Aeoliella mucimassa: one gene and its partner. The protein of the gene in region 2 interacts with the protein of the main gene of each other region in a pairwise test. Links are inferred from orthologs where the notes say so. Each region holds a gene or a part of one and is shown on either strand. Other genes may lie near its edges.

Region 1 (15,097 bases), 6.2 Mb from region 2 along the record:
TGATTCCCAGCGGGAAAATAGATTCCCACTCGATGCGTTTTGGGAAATGGGAATCTATTCGGGAGCGAAAACCACTGGTTTTATAGAGTGGGCGAAGATTCAATTTTCCCATCGGTGGGTAAATTGGGAATCTATTTGCCCAGCAGTGGGAAACTATCGTCGGTCTTGGGAATCTATCGAGTCGGTGCTGGGAAACTATCCCGCGGAGGATGGTGAGGAGCATGGGGGTTCGCGCATGCGGGGGCGAATGGGCTCCCTGGGGAAAGCGGGTCGAAAAGGACGCAAGGGTCCTTTTTTTCTGGTCCCGGCGCGGGAGTTTCGCTACAATGCGTGACCCTACCGGTAGCGCGATTTGTAGCGACTACCACCGACGCCCGCCGCTTTGCCCACCCTGCGATTCCTTCAAGAGGTTGATGATGCGCGTTTCTAGCTCCAAGCTTACCCTTGCTGCACTGGTTTGCTGTGTTGCGTTTGTGGTCGCAGCCGGTGTGGTGGAACTCGGCGGATTGGCGTTTGCCGATCAGGAGCCCGCGGAGGAAACGAAGATCGTACCAGTCGCGGTCGAAGGAACCACGGCCAAGATCGGCCCGGCGAACACCCGCGTCGACTTTGTTGGGATCCACACCGGCAACGATCCGAAACCACGCCTGGGGGGCTTCAAGAAGTTCCAAGGGGTGCTGGTAGTGGAAGGCGATGCGCTGAAGACCATCAGCGTGGAGTTCGAGATTGGTTCGATCTGGACCGAGTTCGATAAGCTCACGCAGCATCTGCAAGCGGCCGACTTCTTTCATGTCGAAGAGTACCCGACCGCGTCGTTCAAGAGCACCAAGATTGAGCCGGCCGACAAGCCAGGCATGGTGGACGTGACCGGCGTGATGAACATGCATGGCACTGATAGCGAGATCACTTTTCCCGCGAAGGTGCGTTACTCGGAAGAGGGCATAGTGCTCGATAGCGAGTTCAAGCTCGATCGCACCGCGTTCGGCATGTCGGATCACCTTGACGGCGTTGCCAAGCTGGTCGACGTGCATGTGGTCGTCGGTCAGGCAACCGACAAAGTGAAGGAAGCACCAAGCGAAGAGAAAGCGACTCCCGCCGAAACGGGCGAGGCTCCCAAGTCGGGCCTGGCAGTTGGTCAGTCGGTCGAGCCGTGGACTCCGATGCATGTTTCGGGACCTGATAAGGGAACGCGTACCTGCCCGCTCTGCACTTACTTGGCGCGGCCAGCCATCGTGGTGTTTGCCAAAGATGGGGCGACCACCGAGAAGCTGGTTGCCGATGTTGAGAAGCTGCTGGCCAAGCATCAGTCGGCCGAACTGAAGGGGTTTGTCGCGGTGCTGGATGCCTCGCCGGGTCGGTTGGAAACGCTTGCGACCGAGCAAGGCTTGAAGCGGACCGCGCTCTGCTATCCCGACGCCCAAACTGGTCTGAAAGATTTGGCTGCGTACCAGATTGATCCCGAAGTCAACAACACGGTCATGATCTACAAAGACTACAAAGTGGTCGCCAATTGGGTGGATCTCGACGCGGCCAATCTGAAAGAGTTCGACGCGGCCGTCGCAAACATGGTGAAGTAACACGGCGCGACAAAACCGCTTGCTGGCAGGCGTTTTGTTGTTTGTGGCGTGATCGCTCCGTGGTAGGATATTCAGTAGTTCACCCCACCCTCAACCGAGAGTGGGTATTTGTGACCTGCTTATCATCCTTACTCTCATCTGCGGTACACACCAATGTCCAGTAATCCCTTCGAGTCACCTCAAGAACAACAAGTCACCGGATTGCTGAGCGGTGACCGCGACGACCTCCGTAAAGTTGCCCAGTATCAGAAGGGTATCTTGGTCTGCATACTGTTATACTTCTGTGCTGTTTTCGCTCAGTTTGCTGTTCCAGCAGAAGTGGTACTCATCGTGGGTTTAGTCGCATTTGCGGCCGCCATTGCGGGGGCGGTGTTCACCTTTTTGCTGGCGGTCAAAACCTATGGAACCGTGCTGGGGATCATTCTGGGATTCCTTTGCCTGGTACCGCTCTTGGGTCTGCTGATTCTGCTGATCGTCAACGGCAAAGCGACCACGATCCTCCGCAACAACAACATCAAAGTCGGCTTGCTGGGGGCCGACCCTTCGTCGATCTAGCGGTTGAAACTGGGAGAGTTAGATCTTCAGCAACTGACCGATGGCTTGCACGAACTCCTCGACGTTCGGCCGGGGGCCGTCGCCGTAGTTGGAGTGGCTGCTCGTATCCCATTCACAAAGAACTGTCCGCGGAGTGTTATCGAGTTGAAAACCCTTTTCGAGCGTAAAGTACCGGGCGTCGACCGGCTCGCCTTCGCGGATGTCGGGCGTGTCGATCAACGCGACCAACGCCACCATGTGGGCGTGGGCTATCTCGTGCGGGTCGGGCAATTCGACTACCGCACAGGAGTAGTCACCGATTCGGACCGGCTGCACGCGAATCGCGTCGGCGTCGAACGACGTCTTGCGACCACAGTTCTCGGCAACGTTGTCGAGCACATCTTCAAAGAACAACTTGCTGTCAGGCGACATGACGATGGCGAGAAACTCAAGCGGCTGCGCGAGCGCGAACATTCGCAGTGCGTAGTGAGCAAACGCGTAGTCGGGCGAAAGACCATCGTCGGCCGACGGCGGTGCCTTGGATTTCCGCCCTAAGAAACTGAATAAGCCCATCGTGACAGCCCCCTGTTCCGATTTGGAAAAGCAATAGTCCGGTCGATCGCTCTAGTGTACCCGCAGTGAGGGGTGCGATCGTAGTGGGAATAAATGGTTGACGAAATGGAGTCGGGACGTTACTTTACCGATTAGTTAATTAACCCAACGGTAAATAACGTGGTCACTGATTCCCTTAGCTCAACGTTTTCTGCTCTGGCCGATCCCACCCGGCGCGAGATTCTGCTGCATTTAGCGAGCGGAGAAGCGACGGTAAACGAGCTGGCCGAGCCGTTCGAACTCAGTTTGCCAGCGATTTCGAAGCACCTGAAGGTGCTGGAGCGGGCGGGTTTGATCGAGCGTACCCGCGACGCCCAACGGCGGCCGTGCAAGCTCGATCCCGCGCCGCTGAAGGTCGCATCGGACTGGATCGCCCAGTATCGGCAGATGTGGGAGGACCGCTTCGACCGCCTGGACGACTACTTGCAGGAACTGCAAAAAGCAAAACAACCGCCACGCAAGAAGAAGTAGTCGTAGCTTCTCAACAAGTGGATCGACGAACCAACAATAACGATACTCACAGGAGTTCAACCGTGGCTGCTGATACGCAAAGCGATGCACAGGTTTCGGGATGCGAGATGATCATCACCCGCACGTTCGATGCGCCGCGGGAGCTGGTGTGGTCGGTGCTGACCGATCCCAAACACATCGGCGAGTGGTGGGGTCCCGAGGGGTTCACGACCACCACCGAGCGGTACGAGCTTCGCGTGGGTGGCACTTGGAAGCACATGATGCACGGGCCGGATGGCACCGACTATCCGAACAAGAGTGTCTTCACCGAAGTGGTTGCTCCCGAGCGACTGGCTTACAAGCATGCGGGCGGTGATGAAGAATCGGGCGGGGTGTCGTTCACTTCGCAGATCACGCTTGAGAAGCTGAGCGAATCGCAAACCAAAGTCACCCTCCGCAACACGTTCCCCTCGCCTGAAGAAGTGCAGCGTGTGATCGAGCAGTACGGCGCGCTCGAGGGTGGTCAGCAATCGCTCGCTCGCTGGGCGGCATTTACCGAACCGCGGGCGACGCGCACCATTGTGATTACGCGAGTGTTCGACGCTCTTCGGCCGCTGGTCTGGAGTGCGTTCACCCGGCCCGAGCATATTACCCAATGGTGGGGCCCGCGTGGATTCGACACCACGGTGACCGAGTACGATTTTCGCGTCGGCGGAACCTGCAAGTACGTGATGACTGGCCCCGATGGCGCCCAGTATCCGGTGAAAGGTCAGGTGCTCGAACTCGAGCGGGGCGAGAAACTGGTGATGACCGATGAGTTCGACGAGGGCTTCGACGCCGGTGGAGCCGACTTGCCAACTGGCATCATCACCTCGTTTCTGTTCGACGATCTCGGCGAGCAAACACGACTCACGATGTTGATCGAGCACGACTCGGTCGAAAGTCGCGAGCAGCATGCGAAGATGGGAGTTACCGAGGGATGGGGATCGAGCTTCGATTGCATGGACGATCACCTGCAGTTGCTCACTGGTACCGATCCCTATGCACTGAGTTTGAAGGTGTTATCGGATACCGAAGTGGAGCTGACCCGACGGTTCGATGCCCCTCGAGAATTGGTGTTCCAGGCGCTCACTTCAGCGGAACATCTACAGCGATGGTGGGGCTGCCGAGAGTTCGAGTGCACCACGTGCGAGGTTGACTTCCGCGTCGGGGGGCAATGGCGGATCGTGCAACGCGCGCCCGACGGCACCGAGCATCCCTTTTGCGGTGAGTACTTGGAGATCGACTCGCCGAATCGTTACGCGAATACGTTCATCTACGATGTCGACTTCATTCGCGATCATCCCTCGATCGAAACGATCACGCTCACCGAAACCGATGGCCAGACCCTGTTGGTGAACCACATCAAGTACGACTCGGTCGAATCTCGCGATGGTCACATGGGTTCGGGCATGGAGTCGGGCGCGACCGAATCGATGGATCGTCTCGGCGAATTGCTACTGGTGATGGACAAGTAGTGCTTACGACTCGCTTACTTCGTAATCGTCCAGCTTCTTTTTGAGCGTGGTGCGATGCAGCCCGAGCGCCCGGGCGGCGGGGGCGTATTCGTTGGCGTAATGGTTCATCGCTCGCAGCAAGAGCGGGCGTTCGACTTCGCTGAGTAGCAGGCTGTGCACGTTGCCGGTGGCTTCGGGGTCGTTCAGCAGTTCCTCAGCCCGGCGGAACAACAACTCGGCCAACTGGGTTTGCACATCTGCTGTGGTCACCGTGTCGTCGCCCAGAGCAGGGTGCGGGGTGGGGAGATGCTCAGGCGTGATCACCCCCGACCGGCATACCACCTGGGCGTGCTCCACCGCATTCCGCAGTTCGCGAACATTGCCATGCCAAGGTCGGCGACGGAGCTCCACGATGGCAGGGTCGCTGAAGGTCTGCGGGGCATGAGGTCGGCGTGCTGCAAAGTGCTGCGCGAGGAGCGGAATATCGTTCGCCCGCTCGCGAAGTGGTGGAATGGTGATTTCGAACGCGGCTAACCGGAAATACAAGTCGTGACGAAACGTTCCCGATTGCACGCACTGTTTGAGCGACTGATGCGACGCACCGATGATGCGGAACCGGGTTTGCACTGGTTGATCGGCACCCACCGGCAACACTTCGCCCTCTTCGACCGCTCGTAACAATTTGACCTGCAGTGGCAACGGAATGTCGGCCACTTCGTCGAGGAACAGCGTGCCGCCGTTGGCTTGTACCAACAGACCATCGCGGGCGCGGCTGGCTCCGGTAAACGCCCCGGCGGTGTGCCCGAACAGTTCCGATTCGGCCAACGATGGGCTTAGCGCAGCAATGTTCACAGCGACAAAGGGTTGGTCGGAAGCAATGCTATGGCGATGGATAGCCCGCGCGACGACTTCCTTGCCGACACCGCTCTCGCCTTGCAGTACCACACTGGTATCGGTTGCCGCGACCAGTGCGATCTGCTTGAACAGTTCCTGCATGATGGGAGTTTGCCCGATGAGCTTATCGGGGCTCGATGGCACTGCTTCGGCCGCAGGGACCTCGGCTGGCGGGGTGTACTCGAGCGCCCGCTGGATGGCCGAGCGAATCGACGCCAGGTCGAAAGGCTTCACCAGATACTCAAACGCCCCGCTCCGAACCGCCCGAACCGCGGTATCGATGTCGCCGAACGCGGTGATGATGATGATCGGGACCTGCCCGAGCGTTTTGCGAAATTGCTCGAAGGCGGTCAGTCCGTCCATCCCGGGCAGGCGGACGTCGAGCACCACCAAGTCGTAAGGCGACTCGGCAGCCAGTTTCAGCCCTTCTTCGGCCGACGCAGCAGTACCGACTTCGCAGCCGATCTGGCGGGCGAGCTTAGCGATTCCCCAGCAAATGCTTTGTTCGTCGTCGACTATCAGGATACTAGGCATGGTCGGCCGCTTCATTACTTAGGGGGATGCTCATCACGAATTGAGTCTCATTGTCAACGCGATGCCATGTAAGACTCCCTCCGCAATTCTCTGCGATATCGCGGGTAACCGCTAGCCCGAGACCGACTCCTTCCGGCTTATCGGAGACAAAAGGCTCAAATAGCGATTCGGACAACCGATCGGGTGGCCCGTCGCCCGAATCAGAGACTACTAGTTTTACATGGGGACACGCAGAATCCCTAGTAAGTTCAACCCGAACGTAACCATTGGTTCCAGTGGTAGCGGAACGTTGCCGAGCGGCATCCATCGCGTTGAGCACCAGATTCATCACCGCCTGGCTGAGCTGTTCGGGGTCGGCCATCGCCTGCGTGGGGTCGGCGGGTGGCTGCCAAACGAGATCGATCCCAGCGTGCTTGGCCGACGAGCGAACCAACCCAATCAGGTCGCCAACCAACTCGCGGAGATCTACGAGCGACTTTTGTTCGCGATCCGACCGCTTGCCGAGTCGTAAATACTTCTGTAATTGACGCTCCATGAGTTGGAGTTGCTGCATGGCCATCTGCAGGCTGTCGTCGTCCCCTTCGCTCTGGCAAACCTCGCGGTGTAGTTCCACTGCCATGCGACAACCGGTTGCCGCGTTACGCATCTCGTGGGCGAGGCCCGAACCCAAGATCCCAAGCGTTCGCATTTGCTCGGTGCGACGGGTTTCGGCTTCGTAGTCGACCAGCCGCTGGGCGGTGCGATTCACGGCAATGGCCAGGTCCTGAGTTTCGTCTTTGACCTCCGGCACTTCCACTGGCGAGAAATCCCCATCGGCTAGTCGCTCGACCTCGGTACCGAGTTGGCCGAGCACGCGATTGATGCGGGCCGCAATGAACTGCGTGGTGAGTACCACCGCCAGCACGGTGGCCATACCGACCAACAGCGGCGGCAGAAACACCGCCCGCCAGGCAGTATTGAAGTCGCCCTGTGGAAACAGCATGTGGAGCACCTGAGTGGAATCGCCACCCCGACGGTCGGCCATCTGCAAACTCGCCAGGTAGTAGAACACGCCATTGAGTTCGACCACTTCTCCGAGCGAAACCTCTTCGGCATGCTTGGCAACTGGCTTGCCGCTGAGCGAGTCGACATTGCCCACTTCCTCTTCATGGCTCGAAGCCACTGGCAGCCCGCGGGAGTTCACGAGTACAAACTCGGCTCCGGCCAAATGGCTCATGTCGTGCAGCACCGCGTCGGTCAGGGGGAAGCCACTGCCTGCCAGCACCGCGGCCACGCCTTGCAGTTGCTCCTCGACGCGAGTGCGGGTGTCGATCGTCGCCCGACGTGCATAGTAGGCCGAGATGGCGGCCAAACTGGCGAGGGCCACCACGATCAACGGCACCATGAACTGATAACGAATGGGCAGACGCAACGCGCGGTGACTCCAAGCAGGGAAAGGGACTCCCAGTAATAACAGGGCTTCAATCTTTGAGTATACCCACCGGTTTTGCCGGATGCCTTGCTCGTTTGCCAGAAAGCACGCCGGCTATCAATAGACACATCAGCAGTAGGGGTTTGGTGGATGGCTCGGGCACTGCGGCCATGGTGGGGGCAACTGCGGGATCCATCAAATGGTCGCGCCATACCGTATAGTCGGCCAGGTCGACCTGACCATCGCTGTTACCATCGGCCAGGTTGCCGCCGGCAAAGTTGGTAAGGTCGCTGCCGAACTGTTCTTTCCAGACCGCGTAGTCGTCGAGATCCACCTGCCCGTCGTAATTGTAGTCGCCTGGCAAAATCAGCTCGTGCTGATTCGCATCGACCCAGGCGTAGGCAGCCTCGACCGATTCCAACGAGTTACTCGCGAGTGGAAAGGTGCTGGCAAGCACGAAGAACGGATCCGACGGGGTGGCTCCCGCCATTCGCAGCCGCATGGCGATCAGGTACGCCCCCTCCGGCACCGTGGTCGGCAGCACCCCGTCGCCATCGTCGAGCAGGTAATAGTTGTGATAGTGCAGTCGCAAGCGATCGTCGGTGGTCGAGGTCGTGCCGAGCAAGGCACCAGGCACCAACTCGGCAGTGCCAGTTACGGTGGCCGACTGCGAGTCGTCGATGTTGTACAAGCTCATCGTCACGCCTGCCTGCGGGACTTGCTCGAACTGAACGCTGTCGATCGAGGTACCTTGGCCATCCCAGTACCACAGGTTCGAAGTCGCCCCGTTGATGGTCATTGGCAGGAAGTCCCAATAGATGTCGGTTCCTTTCGGCAACGCCTCGGTTCCCTCCGGTGGATTCGACAACGACAGATACGACGGCAAATCCTGGGCGTAAGTCACGCTGTTGAGCAGACTGGTGAATACGTTGGTCTCGAAGTTCGGCGGCATCCCCGTTTGTTCCGAGTCGGCCCCGACATCGATTTGACCATTCCGCAGTTGCAGCAAAACCCCTCCGTTGTGGGCCTGGCAATCACTCGCACCAATCAATCCGGCGATAGCTAGCACCGCGATGGTGGTAATCATGCATCGCATGGTTCGTTCCTCAAAGAGAAAGCACCTCGGAACCACCCGACGAGCGTGCGATTCCGAGGTGAAGGAAGGTTGGTTAGGCACGACGCATCCGCGAACCGATCGCCACCGCGAGTCCAGCCGCTGTGAGCAGCAGCCCGCTGGTCGGCTCGGGCACGGGGAGCGTGCGAGCGAAGCTCACCGCGTCGGCGTAGAACGTGTAGTCGGTGCCTTGGTACACGGGGGCTTCGGCGAGCGTTCCATCGAGGTATTCTCGCACCAGCTCACCAACCGCGACACCGTTATTGGCATCCGATTCGGCATTGCCGGTGTAAAGCGTGTCGTCCTTGAGAGTCACCAGATAGTAAGGATCGGACTCTTCGAGTGTGTCGATGCTCACGGTCGCTTTCGCCAGATAGATGCCGTTGGGCACGTCGCTATCGCCGACCACGCCAAACCAGGGGTGCGAGTGGTGGCCGCCATCGATGTCGGTGTCCTGCGGCATCGGAGCGTACCCGCCGGTCACCTGCACAGTGCTCGCGGGCTGGAAATCAAGCTCGCCGGAACCATCCCAGTACCAAACATCGGAGACATTCGCGTACATGTTTGCCAGCGCCGGCAGCGAACCTTCATTCGCGTCGAAACCTGGTTCCTGCGTCGCAAACGTGTAAGGCACGCCGAGCAGACCGCTGCTGGGGGTATGCGGAATCAGTACCGCTTGAAACACGCTAACGGTGGGGTCGAAGTACTCTTGTTCTTCGTCGTTATCGTCGAGCACGGCAAAACCAACGTCGACTTGGCCATCGGTCTGGAACAAAGCGATGTCGCCTCCGCCGCCGTGGGCAAGTGACTCGTTGGCGAAGCTCGCTATTGCACCGCCGACCAGACAAACCAACGCCACTCGTAATATAGATAGATTCATTAGATTCTCATTCATTAGGTAGTATCATTGGAAGACGAACGTCCCGTGTGTCGTGCCGCTGCAAATTTGCAGCACACGCAATACAGCGTTCGGTGACAGGAGTGGTGAACTTCGCGCAGCAGGGCCTAGCGACTAGCGAGGCAAGGCGAAGTTGGTGCCTTCGGCACACCACTCAGCAATTTGTTGTTGCGAAATCACCTGCACATGCCCATCGGCGTACAGGTAATTGGCGACCTTTCCTCCATGGCGGTCGAGCGCGATCTCCTTCTCGACTTCCGAGAGAATGGCAAAGTGAGGGGCCCCACGATTCGCGAGATTCACCTCCGTGAACCAGGCATACGAATGCACGTGGTCGTAGTGCATACTGAGCCGCGCGGCGACTCCTTCGACCATCAACAACGTGTCGTGCGTCTGTCGCAGATCGTAGAGACTGCTCATCAGCCCCTCGTTCGACTGGCGAACCGCTTGCGCTAGCACCGGCGGTAGACCGGTAGTATCGACCTGCTTTGGTTCGCGCAGGTAGCCATTCATGGCGTAACTGGTCGCGGTGTCTTCGAGTTTCTCCAGGCGAGACACATCCTCGGAGCATAACCGCAATTCATCGACGTTTTCCGTATAAGGCGCCAAGGTCGCGATCCAAGACTTGGCTTCCTCGGCCGAGTTGCTTTGATCGGCATTGTGGTAAGCCATCAGCGGAAACCGACCGTCGTGCGTCTCGGCGTACTGATGAATGGCCAACCCTAACTGCCGCATGTTGTTTGCGCATTGGGTGCGCCGGGCACTACCGCGGGCCGACTGAATCGCCGGCAACAGCAGTGCTACCAAGACACCAATGATCGCAATCACAACCAACAACTCCACGAGCGTGAAGCCAGATGGCTTGCGCATAGCATGCATCCTTTCCCCGAGCACCAATTGGGTGCCGTGGCTAACACTCATGCCGATGCATGAGTCTTTCGAGATGAAAGTTCGTTACGCCAGGGAGTTTGAGGGAGGTCCCCGCGGTAAACAGGCGGAGATGGCGTCCAATGCGCGAGGTCGCCAAACAACGACCCGGAGAAACTGACCGTTGAGATTCGTCGGTTGCACCAGCGCCGGCAAAGCGGCCGAGTGCTTTAAGCTGGCGATCAGCGATAACGCAGGGCAGGCGTGGGGCTCGTGCGGGGTGAGCGTCGCCCGGGCTGCCGGGCCAGCGACGTCTGGTGCGTGCTCCTGCGAAGTCTCTTCGACCTCGTGAGTGTGCAGATGCCAGTGAAAGTCGGGACCATGCACATGGCCATACTGCTCGACATGACGATGGGTCGTCGAGTGGAGGTCCGCAGCGTGAGCGGCCGCGTGACTCGTGGCCAGTAGCGACAACTGCCAATGGTGCAGCGACTCACCGGCTGCTCCCACCATGGTGTGCAACATGGCAAGCAGCAGGGCCGTCGTTTTGACGAGTCGCGAGCGGACCATGAGAACGTGGGAGCCAAGCAAAGGTGGGACGAAGGTGCACGTCGCCGCAGGCGCACCGAGGGTCCACAGTATGCCACAGGATCGGCCGGAGCGAAAGCATGTTGGCAAAATAAGCAAAATGGGGGATACCGAAGGGGCACGGGCGGCGTCCCTTCGGTTCCTGTTGTGCTTGTTTTGCGACAGCAGTTAGACGTCAAGATTCCTGACGTCGAGCGCGTGCTTCTGGATGAACTCCCGGCGGGGCTCCACCTGGTCGCCCATCAACACGCGGAACAAATCGTCGGCCGCCCCGGCATCTTCCATGCGAACCTGCATCAGCGTGCGGTTACCGGGGTCGAGCGTGGTTTCGCGAAGTTCCTCGGCGTTCATTTCGCCCAGCCCCTTAAAGCGGGTGATCTGCAACCCTTTTTCACCCGCCGAGCGAATGGCTCCTGGCAGGCCGCGGAGGTCTTCCAGGCCGGTTTCGTTGTCGCCCCGACGGAGCGTGTAACGCGAACCTTCTTCGCCGGTCCGCTCCTGAGGAATCAACGCATCGATCTCGAAACCCATCTCTCGCAGATCGCCCAGCAACGTGTTGATGGTTCGCACCTCGTGCAGTTCGATGATTCGCAGTCGCGTCACTGGCACTTCGGGCGATTCGCTGGCCTCCCCGTTTTCGTTGTTGTCGATTTGCAGTCCCGCTGTGCCGGAGTCGATCACGAGCTCGCCTTCGGTCGATTCTTCCTGCTGCTTGACGAACTCGTCGAGCTCGTCGCGATCCTTGAACCAATGTTCGGCCGAACCGAGCAGCACGTGGAACACTGGCAGCTTGCCGCTCACGGGATCTTGCCGTACTGCGTGCAGCTTCAGGCCGATGCCTCGCCGTTCGAGGGCGAGGATGGCATCTTCCAGCGCGGCCAGCGTGCGGACCAGCTTGCTCATGTTCTCACCATCGATCATGCGACCATCGCCGGGATCGAACACCGAATCGCCGAGACCGAGGTCGAGCAGTTGGGTTTTCATTTCTTCTTCGGTCTGCACGTACGTGGTCTTCTTCCCCTTCCGCACCCGGAACAGTGGCGGCTGGGCGACGTACACGTGGCCGCGGGCAACCAGGTCGTACATCTGGCGATAGAAGAACGTCAGCAGCAGCGTGCGAATGTGCGAACCGTCGACGTCGGCGTCGGTCATGATCACAACCCGGCCGTAACGACGTTTGGTCACGTCTTGCTCGGCCCCGATGCCGATGCCGACCGCGGAAATCATGTTGCGAATTTCTTCGCTCGCCAGCACTTTATCTTCGCGGCTTTTGTACGCGTTGATAATCTTACCCCGCAAGGGAAGAATCGCCTGGTACTCCCGCATGCGACCACCTTCGGCCGATCCACCGGCCGAATCACCTTCCACAAGGAACAGTTCGCACTTATCGACATCCTTGCTCGAACAGTCGCGAAGCTTGCCCGGCAAACCACCGCCAGAGAGGGCACCCTTGCGCTCGCGGAGCAACGCCTTGGCTTTGCGGGCCGCTTCGCGGGCTTCGACCGCGGTGATTGCTTTATTAACAATCGTCTTTGCTGTTTTGGGATTCTCCTCAAAATACTTGGAAAGGAACTCGCCGAAGATCGAGTTGACGATGCCTTCGACTTCGCCGTTGCCGAGTTTGGTTTTGGTTTGGCCTTCGAACTGCGGATGTGGCACCCGGCAGCTAATCACCGCGGTAAGACCTTCGCGTACGTCGTCGCCCGAGGGAACCAGATCCTTGAACATACCAGCGTTTTTACCGTAGTTGTTCAAGCAACGCGTGAGTGCCGAGCGGAAGCCCGACATGTGAGTACCACCTTCGGTGGTGTTGATGTTGTTGACGTACGAGTGGACGTTTTCGGTGAATTCGCTGGAGTATTGCAGTGCAATCTCGACCGTCACCCCTTCCAATTCGCCCGAAACATAGAGCACATCGGGATGCACCGCTTCGCTTGCCCGGTTCAGATGCTCCACGAACTGGCGGATACCATCTTCGTACTGGAACGACTCCGTTTCGCCGGTGCGGGCGTCGGTAATCGTGATGCGCACGCCTTGGTTCAGGAAGGCCAGTTCCTGCAACCGCTTGAGCAACGTCGAGTAGTTGTACTTGGTCGTTTGAAAAATCTGCGGATCGGGTTTAAACGTGGTGCGTGTGCCTCGTTTCTTGGTAGCTCCCACTCGGCGAACCGGGCCCTTCGGCACCCCTCGTTCGTACTCCTGATGATGCACGTGCCCGTCGCGCGAGACATCGACTTCCGACCATTCGCTCAGAAAGTTCACCACGGTCACACCGACGCCGTGCAAACCACCGGAGGTCTGATAAGCACCTTTGGAGAACTTACCACCGAACTTCAGCACGGTCATCACGCCTTCGAGCGTGGAGACTTCGCGATCCATCAACTCGGAGAGCTGAGCATGGCGCTCCACTGGGATGCCACGGCCGTCGTCTTCAACGGTTACCGATCCATCGCCGTTGATGATTACCTGCACTTCATTGGCGTAGCCGGCCATCGCTTCGTCGATGGAGTTATCGACCACTTCGTACACCAGGTGATGCAAACCACGCGCGGTGGTATCGCCGATGTACATACTGGGGCGTTCGCGAACGTGCTCCAGGTCGCTTAAGTGTTCCAGGTCTTCTGCGTTGTATTCGCTGTTGGCCAGGCTACGCTTAATCGCCCCGTCCGGCTGAGCCTCTTCTTCGGGAGTCAATCCGTACGCTTCGTTTTCGTCTGCCATCTGTCGCTTTCGCAGGTATAAGTAATGGTGTGTTTTTTGTTGTTTGATTTGACATGCGAAGTCAAACGGCCGTGGTCAATCGCTCGTTCGGCCAGATGCTTCGGGCGGGGCTAGCCGATCGGCCCCACACGGAATCGCAAGCCGGTGATCTTGGCTTCGGGTATCGCTTGTTGCAGTTGTTTGACAATGCGGATCTGATCGAAGCTCAGTTCCTGGGCTATCGCCGAGTGGGCAACGGTTACTTCGAACTTGCCTCGTTTGATTCCGGTCGGTCGACTTCGCTTGGCAAACTGGTTGCCGACCACCCGCTCCCATGCTTCCACCAGCGCTACGTTTGCATCGTTGCAAGCGTAGCGGTTTTGAATCACCACTTGCGCGAGCACCTTGCCGAGTGCTTGCGGCTCGCGCGCATAAAACCGCTTGCGTTGCCAGTCGGCGCGACGCATCAGGTAGTCGAGTTTTTCCGTGGTTTCGTCTTGCATTTCGCGTTTGGGGTTTCTGTGACTCAAGCATCCATGGTCGGCAACCTGGCCAACGACTACCGAAGCTCTTACCGATCGCGGGCGAGCGGCATCACCACGTAGCCGTAGCCATCGTCGGTGCTGCAGACCGCTGCGGCATCGCCATTTTCGAGATCGAGCGTAAACGTCTTCTCGGCGTCGAGCACTTTGAGGAAGTCGAGCATATAGCGTGGATCGAGGGCAATCGTGATGTCGTCGCCGTCGTAGCTGATGGGGAGTTCCACGTGCGACTGGCCGATGTCGGCTGTCTTACCGGCCAGCACCAAAGTGCCGTTGCCAAAGGAGAAATCAACACCGCGGCTTTCGTCGCTCGTGACAATGGCAGCCTGACGAACTGCCGCGCCGAACGGGCCGACCGAGAGTTCGATCTTGGCCGACTCGCTGCGAGTCGGGAACACATCGCGCCAGCCAGGAAAACGCCCTTCGAGTAACCGCGTGTAGATGGTCGCCCGTGGGGTCTTCACCAGCACTTCGTTCTGTCGCACCGCGATTTGCACTTCGGCATCATCGTCGTTGACGGTTCGCTCGATCAATCGCATCGAACCAGCCGGCACGATGGTCGCTTCGCCGAACTCCATGGGGTCGCCCACTTTGTTGATCGGGCCTTCCATCTTCGACAGTCGGCGACCATCGGTACCAATGGCGATGAGCGTTTCGCCATCGCTTTCGAGCTTGATGCCGCCCAACGCGTAGCGACTGCTCTCGTTGTCGGTCGCGAACAGCGTGCGGCGAATCAGTTCCTTGAGCAGCCGCGCGGGAACTTCGTAGCACGACGATTCGTCGAAGCTCGGCACCGGCGGGTACTCGCTGGGATTCGCCACTGGCAGGTTGAACTTACTGCGCGAGCCTTTCACCGTGGTGTGCTTGCCATCGGCTTCGA
Region 2 (15,217 bases):
GAGCCATCGACCTTCTGCAAAACGACCTTGTCGCCGTTCATTCCGCCGTAGGAGGCTTCGATCGAGAAGCGCCCCGATTGATCTTTCCAGGTGCGGCTCTCGGCAGTCGACTCTGCCAGGTCAAACGGACTTTGAGCCGAGGGGGGGGCAGCGGGCCTCATCGCGGGGGGCGACCGCGTCGGGGAATTGGCGGCAGCAGCGGGCTCGCTGCGGAGCGGCCGCAGGTCGGACGAGAAATACGAGCGAGTGAGTCGCTTTTCGAGCATATCAGCCGAAATGTCGCCGTGCGAACCGTCGTCGTCCAGGAGTACCGTGATACGCGACCCGCGATAGCCGGTCACGGTGCCGGGCGACCAGTCGTCGCCCCGGTTGACCTCCACGCGATCGCCGCGGTTGTACCCTTGTTGCTGGGCCTCGGCAGGGGGGGCCGCAACCAACCAGCAGCAGCCCAACAGCAGAAATGTCCAACAAATAGGTTGAGTGGGCCGGGTCATCAAGTGCTCCCCCGAAGATAAGCAAGACAAGCGAAAAAAAGTTTAGTTAGCGGGTAACCTCAAGCGTACACAAGATTCAGCGATGCTTCCAGCTTCGAATCGCCGAGGAGTTGGTTTGCCAACTGGAACTAAACCACTAAACTGGTAAATAATGCGGGCCTATTGGTCCAGATTCCCCCAGCGAACGACTACGTCCTACGAAGCAGATATGCCCAACGAAGAAGAAATCTACCAGGAACATATCCTCGATCACTACGAAGATCCGTTCCACCGCGGCCATCTCGACGGGGCGACCCACGCCCACGAGGAGAAAAATCCGCTGTGCGGCGACATCGTGCGGATCGAGCTCGAACTGGACGATGAGGGCAAGATTCGCGATTGCTACTTCCAAGGCGATGGCTGCGTGATCAGCCAGGCGTCGGCCTCGATGCTGCTCGAAGAGATGTACGGCAAGACCGTGCAAGAGGCGATGTCATATCGCGCCGAAGACATGCTGGAGCTGTTCGGAGCGAAGCTCACCCCGAATCGCCAGAAGTGCTGCTTGCTGGGATGGAAGACCTTGCAGCAGGCGGTGCACTCGCCGGTAAAGTAGTTGCACGGGTAAAGCGATGGTGAATGCAACGCCGTCGCCCGGCGGTTGGTCGCCTAATTAGGTCTCTCTAAGCTCACTCTGAGAAAAATTCGATCCGAGCGGATTCCAGTCCCATCCAGTCCCCGGTGCGCGATACCATAAGCGAAGCGGTCGGCGAGCGGTGCCTCGCCGCGAGTGTCCGTTTCGTTATCTCTCTCAGGTGGAGTCTGCAATGCGTACTGAATGGCGGTGGTGTTTAGCGCTGCTCCTGCTGGTTGGTGGAAGTTCCCTCGCAACGGCCGAGCCGGTGACGCTCGAGTCGCTCCTCGGCGAGATGACCAATCGCGATACCCTGGCCCGCTTGCCCGAGCCGAGCTACACCTGCAGTCAGGCGTCGAGCTACGATCGCAACACGGTCGAACCGGACGATCACAATAGCTGGATGGCAAACGCCGATCGCAGCCAATGGGTGCGGATCGAAGAGCGCGAAGTCGATGGCAAGCTCCGCAAAGAGTTCGTGATGATGGACCAAGAAGGTCCAGGAGCCATCGTGCGTTTGTGGGCAACCTGGCATGGCCCGCAAGGCAAACCCTTCTCGAACGGCACGCTGCGCGTCTATCTCGATGGCAGCGACACGCCGGCCATCGAAGGGCCGATTCAACAGGTGATCGATCAAGGGCTGCTGGCGGGTGCTCCGCTGTCGCAGGGTGTTTCGCCGGAGACCGACTATCGCCGCCGTGGGCATAACCTGTACTTGCCGATTCCGTACGCGAAGCATTGCAAGGTGACCTACTCCACCGACGTGCTCATGGATATCGGCGCCCGCCAGGGCGAAGCGCTTTACTATCAAATCAACTACCGCACGTACGCGCCGGAAACCGAGGTCGAGTCGTTCTCGATGGAGAAGCTTGCCGAGGCGAAACCGGCGGTGAGAAAAGCTCAAGACGTGTTGCTCGAAGAGTTTGCTCCTCAGGCAAACAGCTCGGCAGAATCGCAGGCGACGCTCGCCGCTGGCAAGAGCATCGAGGGAGAGTTCACCGGCAGCCAGGCGATTCGTGAACTCTCTCTGAAACTTGAAGCCGACGACTTGCCGCAAGCCTTGCGTTCTACGGTGCTGAAGATCGAGTTCGACGGTGAGCCTTGTGTCTGGTGTCCGGTTGGCGAGTTCTTTGGCATTGGCTACCAACCGTCGGAGTATCGTTCGTACAATACGCAGATGAACTCCGATGGCACCTTGGTTTGCCACTGGGTAATGCCGTTTAAGAAGTCGGCTAATTTCTCGCTCAAAAACCTTGGCACTCAACCGGTGCAAGTCGCGTTTCAAGCCAAGGCTTCCTCCTGGCAATGGGACGACCGCTCCATGCACTTCCACTCCGTTTGGCACGAACTCTACAAGGTCGATACCTGGGTAGGGGCCGATCGCCCGGGCGACGCTGCGTACGACGTGAACTACGCCACCATCGAAGGGCAGGGTGTCTATGCCGGTGATACGCTGACCGTGTTCAACGGCGCGGCCGCCTGGTGGGGCGAAGGGGACGAGAAGATCTACGTCGACGGAGAGACCTTCCCCTCGCACATCGGCACCGGCACCGAAGACTACTACGGCTACGCGTGGTGCATGCCGACCAAGTTTGCCGCACCATTCCACGCCCAACCAACCGGCGATGGCAACGTGGCCGGCGGATTCTCAGTGAATAGTCGCTATCGCGCACTCGATGCGATTCCGTTTACCAAGTCGATCAAGTTCGACATGGAACTCTGGCACTGGGCGTCGACCAAAGTGAACTACGCCCCCACGGTGTTTTTCTACGCCCGCCCAGGAGCGACCTGCAACATTCAGCCCGATGCCGAAGCGGCCGCTCGCGAGATCATGCGTTCGCGGGCTCAGCTCGGCACGTTGTTTGCCATCGAAGGGGCGCTCGAAGGCGAGAACCTGAAGGTAGCCAGCAAGACCGCTGGAGTGACTACGCAGCAACGTAGCGGCACCTGGCGCTGGAGCAACGAGGCCCAACTGTGGTGGCGCGAAGCTGCGGAAGGCGACGAGCTGGTCGTCGAGTTCCCCGTGGAGCAAGCGGGCAAGTACCGCGTGGAGTTCGGCTACACCAAGGCTCCCGACTACGCCAAGGTCGACTTGTTGGTGAACGACGAGAAGGCGTTGTCACTCAACGGCTACGATACCCAGGTCACCACCCACCAGGGTGAGCTTGGCACCTTCGACTTGCTCGAGGGAACCAATCGACTCACGGTACGCATCACCGGCCACGACGCAAAGGCGATTCAGCGAGGGATGTTTGGCCTCGACTACCTGAAGCTTGACCGCGTGGATCGGTAGCCAGCCGGAGTTCGCCTAGTCGAGCTTTATTTTGCGGAACAGCGGGGCGTGCCGATAGTACACTTCGAGCGTACACGTGGCCAATACGGTCATGTAAAGTCGGCCCCCCTGTCCGCCGTGCGGGGTGTTCGGGTCCCAGCTACCCGCAGCATGACCAACACGCACCTGCGAAGTGACCAGGGCGTCGGACATTGCTTCGTTCCAGGTGCGCCATTCCCGCCCGCCCCAGTGGTGCACCAACTGGGTGCCGTAGTACCAGTAGTAGATGTTCGGTTGGCGATGATTTACCGGGTGGCGGCGCACCAGCTCGCGGACCCCTTCGCGCAAGCCGGGCTCGTCCTGTTTCCAACCCAAGTAGATGCGAGATAGTAACCCTTCGGCAGTCATGGCCGGCGTGTCCCGCTGCCCTGGCTGGTAAGCGTACATCGATCCGATGCGGTCGGTCTGCACTTGATCGAGAAAACGGCTCGCCTGGGCCAGCGTACCTGGTTCCACTCGCAGGCCGGCTGCCCTGGCCGAGTGCAAGGCCATGAGTTGCCAGCCGGTGACACTCAGGTCGCCCCGTTCGCCAGGCACGTATCGCCAGCCACCAGCGGAGTGCTGAGCGTGCACCAGAAAGTTCACCGCCCGCTGCGCGGGGTCGTGTAGCATTTCGTCGCCGGTCAGAGCGTAGGCATCGGCCAAGGCGATGGTTGCCAGGGCGTGCGAGTACATGCCCGCGTTGCGATCGCTCTCGGTGGCCAAACTGCCATTCGCACTCTGGGCGAACAGTAAGTACTGCAGGCCATGGCTCACCGTGTCGCGATAGATTCCGGTGCGGTGGGTTTGCCCCGCACCGAGCATCGCTTGCAGCGCCAGCGCGGTTGCCCCCTCGTCGCTATGCATGCTCGCCCGATCGTGACAGCGACCATTGCACTCGCCCGCGTGATCGAATCGATCGAGCGACCAGCTGCCGTCGTTGTTTTGATGCAGCGCCAGCCAGCGGAGCGCTTTAGCCACTGCGGCTTCGGTGAGGTTGGTTCCTCCTTCGGCCTCGAGCACCTTCTGGCGAATTCTCGGGTCGCGGGCCGACAGCATCCGATCGTAGGGATTGTTGGAAACCAGACGATCGGCCACTCGATCGAGCGGCGGCAAGTTCGGCGCATCGGCCGGATCTTCGATCGCCAGGTCCTTGGCCCAACGCTCGGCTTCTTGCTCTTCGGGTGTATCGACGTCTTCCAGTGGTACTTCAAAGCCAACGGTCTGAATCGACTGGCTCAGTTCGTCTCCCTCGCGCTCGTCCTTATCGAATACCACGCTGAGTTCGATTGCAGGATCTTCCACCGGCAAGCTCCCCCAACCGAGGATCGCCAGCAGCAGGAGCATCAGCAGGTGAGCCAGAATACTCATCAAGCAGGCGAGCAGTTGATGCAAGCTGCGCATCAGTTGCTTGGCCCGAGAGGCAATTCGCGGCGGAGCGGTGACGTTGATCAACGGAATGTCGTCTACCGCAACCGCGCTCGGCAAAGCCGACTGAGGAGTAAGCTGCGGCGCGGGAGTTGCCTGCTCGCTGGCTTGCTTTCGGCGACTATTCGCTTTGGCTGTCGACGGAGCGATCGGCAAATACTCGAGCGAAATCGAAGTGCCACACCGCAGGCAGTCGGCCGTACGCAACCACAGCCGTACCGACATCGGCATGCCGCAGTCGGGGCACGCGCACGCGTCGACCCCTGGGTCGAGGGTCGGCGCGTCGGCTGTCGGTTGTTTGGTTGGCATTCGTGGAGAGAACAAAGAGTAAGTGGATCGGTCGTGCAATCTCGTCGCGGGCCGGCGCACCTGCAGCCATTTGCAGGCTTGGAGCGTGGGACTTCGGCGACCTGAGCACAGCGCAATGGATGACGAGCTTCGCTAGCTCCCATTCTACTGCCGAGCCGATTGGTCGGGCCACGCTACTTGTACGGAAAATGTCCCCCAATGGTTGTGTGCTGGCAAAGCGGAGCGACCATGCCGGATGTACCGTTCTCGGGTAGTTGATGGCATGGAGTCCCCCCGTAGCGCGACGAGCGCCTACGACATAGTTCGCTGGCGCCATGGCTTGCTTTTCCCGATTGGGGAAAATAGGCGGAAAACAGCCAAAAACACCGCGATCCAGGGGGTGGTTCACGAGGCTCCGCTCGTTGTGATTCAGGCCAAAAAACGGTAGAATACGGGCTTACTCCTACTCCCTTTTCGCAAGGATGAACCAACGTGGCAGACGAGACAAACGAGCCGGAAGAAACTGGTGCTGGCGCGGAAGCACAGGGTAGTCCTGAAGAGGCGGCCATTGCTGCCCGGCTAATCGATTTGCCGATCGAAGACGAGCTGAAAGACAGCTACCTGACGTACGCGATGAGCGTGATTGTCAGCCGAGCTTTGCCCGATGTTCGCGACGGCCTGAAGCCCTCGCAGCGTCGTATTCTCGTCGCCATGAACGACTTGAACCTCGGCCCGGGGGCGTCTCGGGTGAAGTGTGCGAAGATCTCGGGTGATACGAGTGGTAACTACCACCCGCACGGTGAAAGCGTGATTTACCCCACCTTGGTCCGCATGGCCCAGGAGTGGAACTTGCGGAGCGTGCTGATCGACAAGCAGGGTAACTTTGGCAGCATCGCCGGCCTGCCGCCAGCGGCTATGCGATATACCGAAGCCCGGTTGTCGCCCGTCGCGTCGATGATGCTCGATGATCTCAAGCTCGACACGGTCGACTTCGTGCCGACCTACGACGAAAGTCGCCTGGAGCCGGTGGTGCTTCCCTCGAAGTTCCCCAACCTGATGGTGAACGGTTCCGGCGGTATCGCGGTGGGGATGGCTACCAGCATTCCGCCGCATAACCTCCGCGAAGTCTGCTCCGGCATCATCGCTTTGATCGACGATCCCGAAGTGAGCATCATCGGGTTGATGGATCACATCCAAGGTCCCGACTTCCCCACCGGCGGCATCATTTGCGGCCGCAGTGGCATTCTCAAAGGCTACCAAACCGGCCGTAGCACCGTGGTGGTTCGCTCGCGGACCAGTGTGGAGGAAAAGGGCAAACGCACCCGCATCGTCATCCACGACATTCCTTACCAGCAAACCCGCGACGCGATGGTGAAGAAGATCGCCACGCTGGCGAGCGAAGGCAAGGTCGGCGGCATCAGCGACGTTCGCGACGAGAGCGATCTGAAAGAGCCGGTGCGGATTATCATCGAGCTCAAACGCGATGGCGATCCCGATATCGTGCTCAATCAGCTCTATAAGTACTCGCCGCTGCAGGACACGATTAGCGTGATCTTCCTCGCCCTGGTCGACGGCAAGCCGCGGGTGCTGAACCTCAAGGAGATGTTGCAGGAGTTCCTGCGACACCGCGTGATCGTGATCCGCCGCAGGACCCAGTTCTTGCTCGCCCGCGCACGGCGTCGCAAGCACACGGTTCAAGGTTTGCTGTTGGCCCATGCGAACATCGACGAAGTGATTCGCGTGATTCGGGCGTCGAAGACGCAGCCCGAGGCCAAGCAGGCGTTGATGCAGATCAAGACGCCCGGCGCATTGTTGCGTCGCGCCCTCGGCGACGAAGGCTACGCCCAGTTCCAGGACGAACGCGGGGTAGCCGAAGAGTACTCGCTGACTCCGGTGCAAGCCGACGCGATCCTGAAGATGACGCTCGGTCAGTTGGTGAATCTCGAGCAAGAGAAGCTCGCCGACGAGCATGCCGAGTTGCTCAAGCAGATTGCCGAGTACATGTCGATTCTGGCCGACGAGGCTCGCATCTACGCGATGATTCGCGAAGAGATGGAAGAGCTGATGAACTCGCGGTACGCCGACGATCGTCGCACAGAAATCTCCGGCGAAGAGATCGGCGAAGTCAACATGGAAGACCTCATCGAAGAAGAAACGATGGTGGTTTCCATTTCGCACAACGGCTACATCAAACGCACGCCGGCCAGCACCTACCGGGCCCAGCGCCGGGGTGGCAAAGGCATCAAGGGAGCGACTGTCGACGACGACGATCCCGTCGAGCACCTGTTTGTCACTAGCACGCACGATTACCTGCTGTTCTTCACGAACTTCGGTAAAGTGTACTGGCAAAAAGTCTACAATCTTCCTGCCCTCTCGCGCGAGAGCAAAGGTCGGGCGATCGTGAACCTGCTGAATCTGGCCGAAGGGGAGAAAATCGCCGACTGCCGCGCGATTCGCGACTTGTCGCAGCCCGATTGCTACCTGGTGATGGCTACCCGCCAAGGCCTGGTGAAGAAGACTGAGCTCAAGGCCTACAGCCGCCCGATGAAGACCGGCATCATCGCCATCAAGCTGAAGGAAGGGGATGAGCTGGTCGACGTCTCGCTGGTGCATCCTGGCGACGAACTGTTGCTGGCCACCGCCAAGGGCATGGCCATTCGGTTCAGCGAAGCCGACGCCCGTCCCATGGGTCGCAACGCTAGCGGCGTGAAGGGCATTAACCTGACCAAGGGAGATTTCCTGGCCGGCATGGTAGTGACCGACCCCGAGGCTACGCTGCTCACCGCTACCGAGCATGGCTTTGGCAAGCGTACCCCATTCGGGCCAAACGCAACGAGTGAAGAACCCGAAGACGACACCACCAATGGTGAAGAGGACGAAGCGTCGAGCTCGTTCAAGTACCGTACGCAAAACCGCGGCGGTAAGGGGCTTCGCGATATCAAGACCACCGATCGCAACGGTCCTGTGATTGGCATCGCCCGCGTGAACGACGACGATGAGCTCTTGATGATGACCGCTCGCGGCAAGATCCAACGCATCAAAGCTAGCGACATCGGCACCATTGGTCGTAACACCCAAGGGGTAAACATCATGACCCTCGGCGACGACGATACGCTCACCGCGATCGTCCGCGTGCCAGCCGAAGAGCTCGACGACGAGCCGACCGAAACGCCGGCTGCAGAGTAGAAATTAAACAGGCGTTCTGGACCTTAATGGAAGCATTAAGGTCCAGCGCTTGTTCTATGCAAAAGATGCTAAAGAGGGTTCGATTCTTTCTTTTAGAAGCCGCTTCGTTCGGTGCCGTAAAACCCACCGCATTCGCTGTCATCCGACAAAATGCCGAGCAAATGTTTGTTTGTCTGCAGGCAATCGTCGACTATCGCCTAGCCTCGTTGCTTTCGAGGCGCTAGAATAGTGCACAGCATGAGGCTAAGACGCGGTTCGCCATCCTTGCAAGTGGGGCGATGCGCTGAGATGGTGAGCCATTGGTACCTCATCGCACGAATCTACTTTCTCAAGAGCGTCCCACCATGCCGCGATCAGAAGAGCGTCCCGAACCTATCATCATTCAAGGTGGCATGGGGGTCGCCGTCTCCGACTGGCGCCTTGCCAAGGCGGTGTCGCAAGCTGGTCAGCTTGGCGTTGTCTCGGGCACTGCGATCGAAACCGTGTTGGTTCGTCGGCTGCAGCAAGGCGATGCTGAAGGCCACATGCGTCGCGCCCTCGACGCCTTCCCTTATCCCGCGATGGCGAAGCGAATCGTCGAGCGCTATTTTGTCGAAGGGGGCATTGCCCCTGGCGCTTCGATCGCGACGACGCGGGTGATTACCGATCAACCGACTCGCGAGCAACTCGAGCTGGTAGTTGCGGCCAACTTCGTCGAAATCTACTTGGCCAAAGAAGACCATTCGGGCGTGATTGGCGTGAACTACTTGGAGAAAATCCAAACGCCAACGCTGCCCTCGTTGTTTGGTGCCATGCTCGCAGGCGTCGACTACGTGCTGATGGGAGCCGGTATCCCGAAGTCGATCCCCGGCATCCTCGACCGCTTGCAGGACGGGCTCGAAGTGGAGCTGCCGCTGCACGTGGAGGGAGCCACCGACGACGATCACTTTGTCGCCCGCTTCAATCCGATGGAGCTGTGCGACAACGATATTCCCTGGCTCAATCGGCCTAAGTTCCTCGCCATCGTGGCCTCGGCGACCCTGGCCAGCATGCTCCGTCGCAAGTCGACCGGGCAGGTCGACGGTTTTGTGATCGAAGGCCCAACCGCCGGTGGGCACAACGCTCCGCCACGTGGCAAGGCTGGTTTGAACGAACGTGGCGAGCCGATCTACGGCGATCGCGACGATGTCGACCTGAACGCCATCGCCAAGCTTGGTTTGCCTTACTGGCTGGCCGGCTCGTGCGGCTCGCCCGAGGGCTTGCGTCAGGCGCTGGATGCCGGCGCGGCTGGTATTCAAGTCGGTACTGCGTTTGCATTCTGTAACGAGTCGGGCATTCTCGACCACCTCCGGCACTCGGTGCTGGCCGACGTGCTGGCTGGAAAGGTCGACGTACTGACCGACCCGCTTGCCTCGCCGACTGGGTTCCCGATCAAGGTGTTGCAGCGCGACGCGACCATGTCCGACGATATGCTTTACGCCGAGCGGAATCGGGTGTGCGACTTGGGTTATCTGTGTCATGGCTATCGTAAGGAGGATGGCAGCATCGGTTGGCGTTGTCCTGGCGAGCCGGCAAAGGCTTATGTTCATAAAGGTGGCGAGCAGCAGGAGACCGTTGGTCGCAAGTGCATTTGCAACGGCCTGCTGGCCACGGTTGGCCTCGAGCAGCACCGCGGCGGCAAAGCCGAGTTGCCGCTGCTCACCTGTGGGCTCGACGTGGCGAACCTTGGTCAGTTTGTGCAAGCTGCCGAGCACCTCGACTACTCGGCAGCCCAGGTGATCGAGCACCTGCTAACCGGCACACCAAAACCAGCTCCAGCAGCAGCCGAGAGCAACAGCTAAAGCGACTAGCCCGAACTCATCGCTCGGTGCTTCAGCCAGGCTATCGGTACGACCATCAGCAGTAGCCATGCGCTAGTCGGCTCCGGCACTTCCACGGTCGTCAGACGCAGTGGAGTCGACAGGCTGCGGAACGCAAACTCCACGTCGGGTAGCCGCCCCCGGGGTTCGTTCAGATTGGTTACCGACGTCACCAAGTGCGACATCTCCTCGTAGGTGCCGACTCGTACGTTGTACGAAGTGCTTTCGAAGCCGGGATCGAGTTCCACGTTCACTCCGTATTGGTTGCCCGGGAGCGTCTCGAACGTCACGGTCGAGTTGAATGCTCCTCCTACCGAAATGAACTTGTCACTCGGCACCGGCACGCCGGGCGGGTACTGCCAGCTGACGACATACGACTCGCCGACCACGGCCAGGTCTTGCGGGCTGGTGATGGTCGGTACTTCGTGAAACACGTCGTCCAGCGCAAACGGAGCGAGCTCGAATTCCCACTGCTCGACCTCCGCGCCGGGGATCGGCGACTCTGGTCGATCGATCTTCCAGGTGCCGAAGTAGTTGCTCTGGAGCTCGGCAAACGAAGCGACCTCGATCGAGAACGACGGAGGCGACGAACCAAACAGCGGCCCGATCTTCTCGCCGGTCGGAGCGGTGAAGCTCACCCACGGATCGCCAAAAAACTCAAACGCGTAGCTCACGCCGGTGTCGGTCGGCGATTGCGTAAGCGTCAGCGGCAAGCGAAACGGCTGAGCGGTCGCCGAGCGCGTAGCGACGATACTTGCCAGTGTGATAAGTAGCCAACAGAGGTGCCTGGTTTGCATGTAGCTCTACTCAGAAGTTAGGACAGAAGGTGACAAGCGGATCCGAGGCGATGCTAAACCACGCTTGGTACAGTGTCAAACATTTCGTGTTGTCGGGTGTGTGTTGATTAAGAGTCTCGGCGCGTCGCTTTGCGTTTGGCCTGCAAAAGTCGTTCGGTATAGCTGGCCGCTGCGTCGCTTTCGGGCGAGTCGCCTGCCAGATGCGGTTCTGTGCCAGTGGATGTATTGGTCGTGGAGTCGCTGCCTGAAGTGCGAGGGGGTGTTGTTGTTGCTGTTGCGAGCGGGCTGGTTGTCTCCGGCGGTGTCTGCTCCGGTTCTTTCGCCCGGCGGGTTGCTAGTTCGTCGTGCAAGTGTTGTTTGCGGCTGCGGAGTCGCTCGAGCGTGGCCGGCGTTTCGGCGCTCGGCTGGCGACCAAGTTTGCGACCGAGCCAGGCGGCGAGCGAGTGTCGAGTGCTCGCCCAATCGAAACGCACGCGACGCACGCCGACGTCGCCGACGTACAAGCAGGCGGCGGCCATCAGCAGCCAGGGCCAGATCGAGTCGACCGCTACCGCTTTCGGCAGGTCGTGTCGGAACGGGTTCGATTGGCTTGTCGCCAGCTGCTCGGCCGACTCGTCGAGTTCGGTGGGATCGACACCGCCGATCAGCTGTCCGGGCTCGCCGCCGCGGGGTTGTAGAGCGGCAATTGTTTCAAGCAGCGACACGTTTGCCGCGCGGTCGCGATACTCCGGCGAGTAGCCGACGCTCACGCCGGTGCGAAGCGTCGGGCCATCGGCCGGTACCACCGCCACGACGTAGGTGCCTGGTTCGTGCGAATCAAAATGTCCCACGTAGCGCCCTGGCGCGATTTGCTCGACCAGCATCGGGATCGCTTGCGAGTCGGGCCCGACCACGGTGCCGAGCATGCCAGTGTTTTGGTTGATGAACTGGTTCTCGTTGTCGAGTGCGTCGACCACCACCGTGGTGGTTCCATCACTGGTGGTGGTTGCGAGCGTGTAGTTGTGCGAGCCGTCGGTCGGCCGCATGCTGGAGCGAATCATGTTCGTAAAGAACGCGTCGTAGCCCGACCAGCCGGTCCACTCGTTGGTCCACCGCCGGCCCGCGTCGCTGGTGAACGCGACCACGCGGCCGAGGCCATAATTCCAGGTCGCCAGCAACGTGCTATTCTCCGCGTTCGGCGGGGCGGGGGAGCGTAGCACCACGTCGACCAGCGCGTTGTCTTTCACGGTGGTCATCACAAAACCGCGCATCGCCGGGAACGAGTCGCCGAGTCCTTCGATCATCGGGTCGTCGCTCACCACGATCGGCGTTTGCGGAGGAACCAGGTCTCGCAGCAGCGGTCGCGACACGCGTCGTACCTCTCGCATGAAAATGCGAGGCACCGCCAGCGGGCTGCGGACCGCGTAAAACTTGCCACCTCCCGCGGCGGCAATTTTCGTGAGCAGCGGAATCTGCGCGTCTTGCCCAATCGCGACCGACGTGATCGTGATCTTCGCCGCCCGGGCGCGTTGCAGTAGGTCGGCGTACGGGCGGTCGGGCGTTTGGCCATCGGTGAGCACAATCATGTGCTTGACCGACGCTTCGGCTTTTTCCAGGTCGGAGACCACCTGCTCGAACGCGGCGTACATGTCGGTACCACCACCGGCCGACAGGCGGTCGATCGCCGCGGTGGCTCGCTTGGCGTCGCCGACGTTTTGCAGCTTCACCACCGGCAGCGCGGTGGAGTCGAACGCCACGACGCTAATCATGTCGCGCTTGCCGAGGGCTTTTACCGCAGCGATGGCGGCCGCCTTGCTCGACTGCATCTTCACGCCATCCATCGAGCCCGAGCGGTCGATCACCAGGCCCAACGCACCAACCGGCACCACCTTGGCGTCCTGCACCTGGCAGTCGACCGGCAGCGCCTGCTCGAGCAAACTGCCGGCCCAACCACCGGCTCCGTAGCTGTTGGGTCCGCCGATGACCACCAGTCCGCAACCGAGGCTTTCGGTGTTTTCGATCAGCATGCGCAGTTGATCGTCGGTGAAGGCCAGCACCTCGTCGCCGGTGGCGGTGCCTGCGAGCGGCACGTCGGCCAGCACCACGCAGTCGAAGCGTTGCAGTTCGATGAGCGACGAGAACATCATCGAAGTGTCCATCACCTCGACCTCGAGTCCGTTGCGTCGCAGCGCGGCAACCAATGCTTCGTGCTCGCCAGGCTCTTCGGCGTTCTCGATCAGCAGCACCTGCCCGGCGCCGACGATCTGCGTGAACGCGGTCGCTCGGTTGTTGCGAGCGGTGGCGTCCGACTGCGGATCGGCCGGTGAGAACCGCGCCTCGTAGGTGAAGAAGCCCGGGCGGTCGAGTTCGTCGTGGATGCTGAGCACGGTTTTGCCGGGCGGGAGTTCCACGAACTGCTCGGCGAAGATCTCTTCGCGCCCAAACGCTTGACGCACAAGGCGGAGCGTGCCGAGGGTGTTTGGCTGCTCGGCCGGAGCGTCGACGTCGAGCACCACCCGCATTTCAAACGTCTCGTGGTCGCGCACCCGCGCGGGGAGAATCAGCTTCTCCACGGACACTTCCACGTGCTGCTGCAAAGCGACCGGCACCACATCGATGCTGATGCCCGCGTCGGTCAGCAGTTGTGCTTCGGCTACCGCGTTACCGAGGTTCTCGTTGCCATCGGTCACCAGCACCACGCGTCCTGCGGAGTCGTCGGGAAACATGCCGCGGGCGTGGGCCAGCGCGGCCGCCAGGTCGCTGTATTCGGGATCCACCAGCGCGTGCAGCCGCCGCAGGGCTGGCATCGTCGTGAGCGGCGGAATCTCAATCTCGGGCTTGCGTCCGAAGACCATCACGCCGACCCGGTCGTTCGTTTCGTCGCGGCGGTGAGCCTCGACCGAAGCGTTGACGAAGTCGAGCATGGCGTCGCGCTGATCGTCGGGAATGCTGTGCGACTGATCGAGCAGGTAAAGCACGGTCAGGCGATTGTTCGTCCGCATGATTTGCGTATCGGCCAGGGCCAGCACCACCAGGGCGAAGACCAAGGTCCGCAGCGTATTGGCCAGCATCCACTGCAGTCCGCGGAGTCCGCTGAAGCCGCCGCGGCCGATCCACCAGATCGCCGGCACCAGTGCGAAGAGCCACAGAAACTGGGGACGATCGAATTGCAGCCAGATAGAATTCAAAACGCGTGCTCCTTCTCTAAGCGTGTTGGCAGATAAAGTCATTAGAACAGGTTGTCTGCCGAGCGACCACTAAAACGGGGGAGCGTATGGCCGAACGCCGGAATGCCGAGGGAGTGGAATGCGTCATCCCAAGTGGTTTTGCCCCAATTGCCCCCACTTTGTCAGAGAGCGGGCGAAACGAGGTTTCGTAACCTGAAGCGACACAAGCAGTTGCGATTTTGCCCCCACTCGCAAACCGCCGAAAATCGATTCGTGGGGGCTTTATTTTCTGTCGAGCGATCGCGCGGTGGACGTAAGTGGTGCTGCCCCAGGCAGTTAGCGACCGAGCCAAGCGAGCCCGGCCTGCGATTGTGCCCCCAGTCGTTGCGGGGGGAGACCGAAAAGGGACCAAAGTGGGGGCAAAACGCCGCGCGGGTCGCCGAGGGCGAACTACCGAAGCAAGGAGTCGATTGTCAAAGAACAGTGGTACGGTGTATCTGTACAGTACCTATTGGAGCAAGTTCGGTGTCCAATTTCAAGCAAAAAATCGAGCCGTTTAGGACAGTTTGGACCGGTGCTAGTTGGCTGTCTATGTCTTTTGAGCGGCGGCGGTGAATGGAGGGGATGCTTTACCGTGGCATCCTAGCGAAGCGGTGATTCGGAACGCTGGGAGTCTCTTGTTTTACTGAGGCCGTGGAGCCGCGAACAGCCCTATGTCCAGAGTTCTAAGTCATCGAATGGCATCTCCACCAAGCTCTCCCAGAAAAGATGAAAATCGTCCGCGACCCACGACACAAACTCGGTTGAAGGTTGATCGTCGTCTGGTTCGGGAGAAGAGCTTGGATAGTACCAATAGGCCACTTGACCGAATGAGTCTGGCCGCAAATCCAAGCACAGGCGATGAACATGAGCATCGACTATTCCAATTGGAAGGAACTCTGCAGGCAGCCATTCTCGTATGTAATCTGGTTGCTGCTTGGTCAGTTGGAAATGAGGGTGATCCCCAATTCCAAATAGAGTTAATAGCTGCGATGCCTGCATTCCGGAATTGCAAAAAGCATCGGAATCTCCGTGATGCCAGTCAGCGGGAACCGCAACCCCTTTGTTCTTGTAGTCGAT

What was found.
Region 1: the proteins of gyrA (region 2) and Pan181_RS00020 interact in binary tests that used the Escherichia coli proteins (3 or more experiments, as listed by UniProt). The link is inferred for Aeoliella mucimassa from one-to-one orthologs.

Annotation. Positions count from the first base shown.
Region 1 is NZ_CP036278.1:1,651-16,747, reverse strand. The notes cover bases 10,921-14,033. They hold Pan181_RS00020 (DNA gyrase subunit B), read right to left. Parts: upstream 13,697-14,033; coding sequence 11,144-13,696; downstream 10,921-11,143. Other genes in these bases: Pan181_RS00015 (DciA family protein), read right to left, coding at 13,807-14,033; Pan181_RS00025 (hypothetical protein), read right to left, coding at 10,921-10,978. Also shown: Pan181_RS00075 (YceI family protein), read left to right, coding at 414-1,577; Pan181_RS00070 (hypothetical protein), read left to right, coding at 1,731-2,132; Pan181_RS00065 (hypothetical protein), read right to left, coding at 2,151-2,684; Pan181_RS00060 (ArsR/SmtB family transcription factor), read left to right, coding at 2,844-3,194; Pan181_RS00055 (SRPBCC domain-containing protein), read left to right, coding at 3,257-4,690; Pan181_RS00050 (sigma-54-dependent transcriptional regulator), read right to left, coding at 4,694-6,097; Pan181_RS00045 (sensor histidine kinase), read right to left, coding at 6,090-7,508; Pan181_RS00040 (hypothetical protein), read right to left, coding at 7,558-8,604; Pan181_RS00035 (hypothetical protein), read right to left, coding at 8,678-9,517; Pan181_RS00030 (prepilin-type N-terminal cleavage/methylation domain-containing protein), read right to left, coding at 9,635-10,390; more of Pan181_RS00025, read right to left, coding at 10,475-10,920; more of Pan181_RS00015, read right to left, coding at 14,034-14,205; dnaN (DNA polymerase III subunit beta), read right to left, coding at 14,247-15,097. UniProt on the Escherichia coli protein: DNA gyrase negatively supercoils closed circular double-stranded DNA in an ATP-dependent manner to maintain chromosomes in an underwound state.
Region 2 is NZ_CP036278.1:6,237,466-6,252,682, reverse strand. What follows is about bases 5,285-8,517. They hold gyrA (DNA gyrase subunit A), read left to right. Parts: upstream 5,285-5,623; coding sequence 5,624-8,317; downstream 8,318-8,517. Outside these bases: Pan181_RS24570 (SHD1 domain-containing protein), read right to left, coding at 1-494; Fe-S cluster assembly sulfur transfer protein SufU, read left to right, coding at 703-1,086; Pan181_RS24560 (glycoside hydrolase family 172 protein), read left to right, coding at 1,298-3,397; Pan181_RS24555 (prenyltransferase/squalene oxidase repeat-containing protein), read right to left, coding at 3,413-5,152; Pan181_RS24545 (nitronate monooxygenase), read left to right, coding at 8,662-10,137; Pan181_RS24540 (hypothetical protein), read right to left, coding at 10,143-10,952; Pan181_RS24535 (VWA domain-containing protein), read right to left, coding at 11,060-14,119; Pan181_RS24530 (SMI1/KNR4 family protein), read right to left, coding at 14,810-15,217. UniProt on the Escherichia coli protein: A type II topoisomerase that negatively supercoils closed circular double-stranded (ds) DNA in an ATP-dependent manner to maintain chromosomes in an underwound state.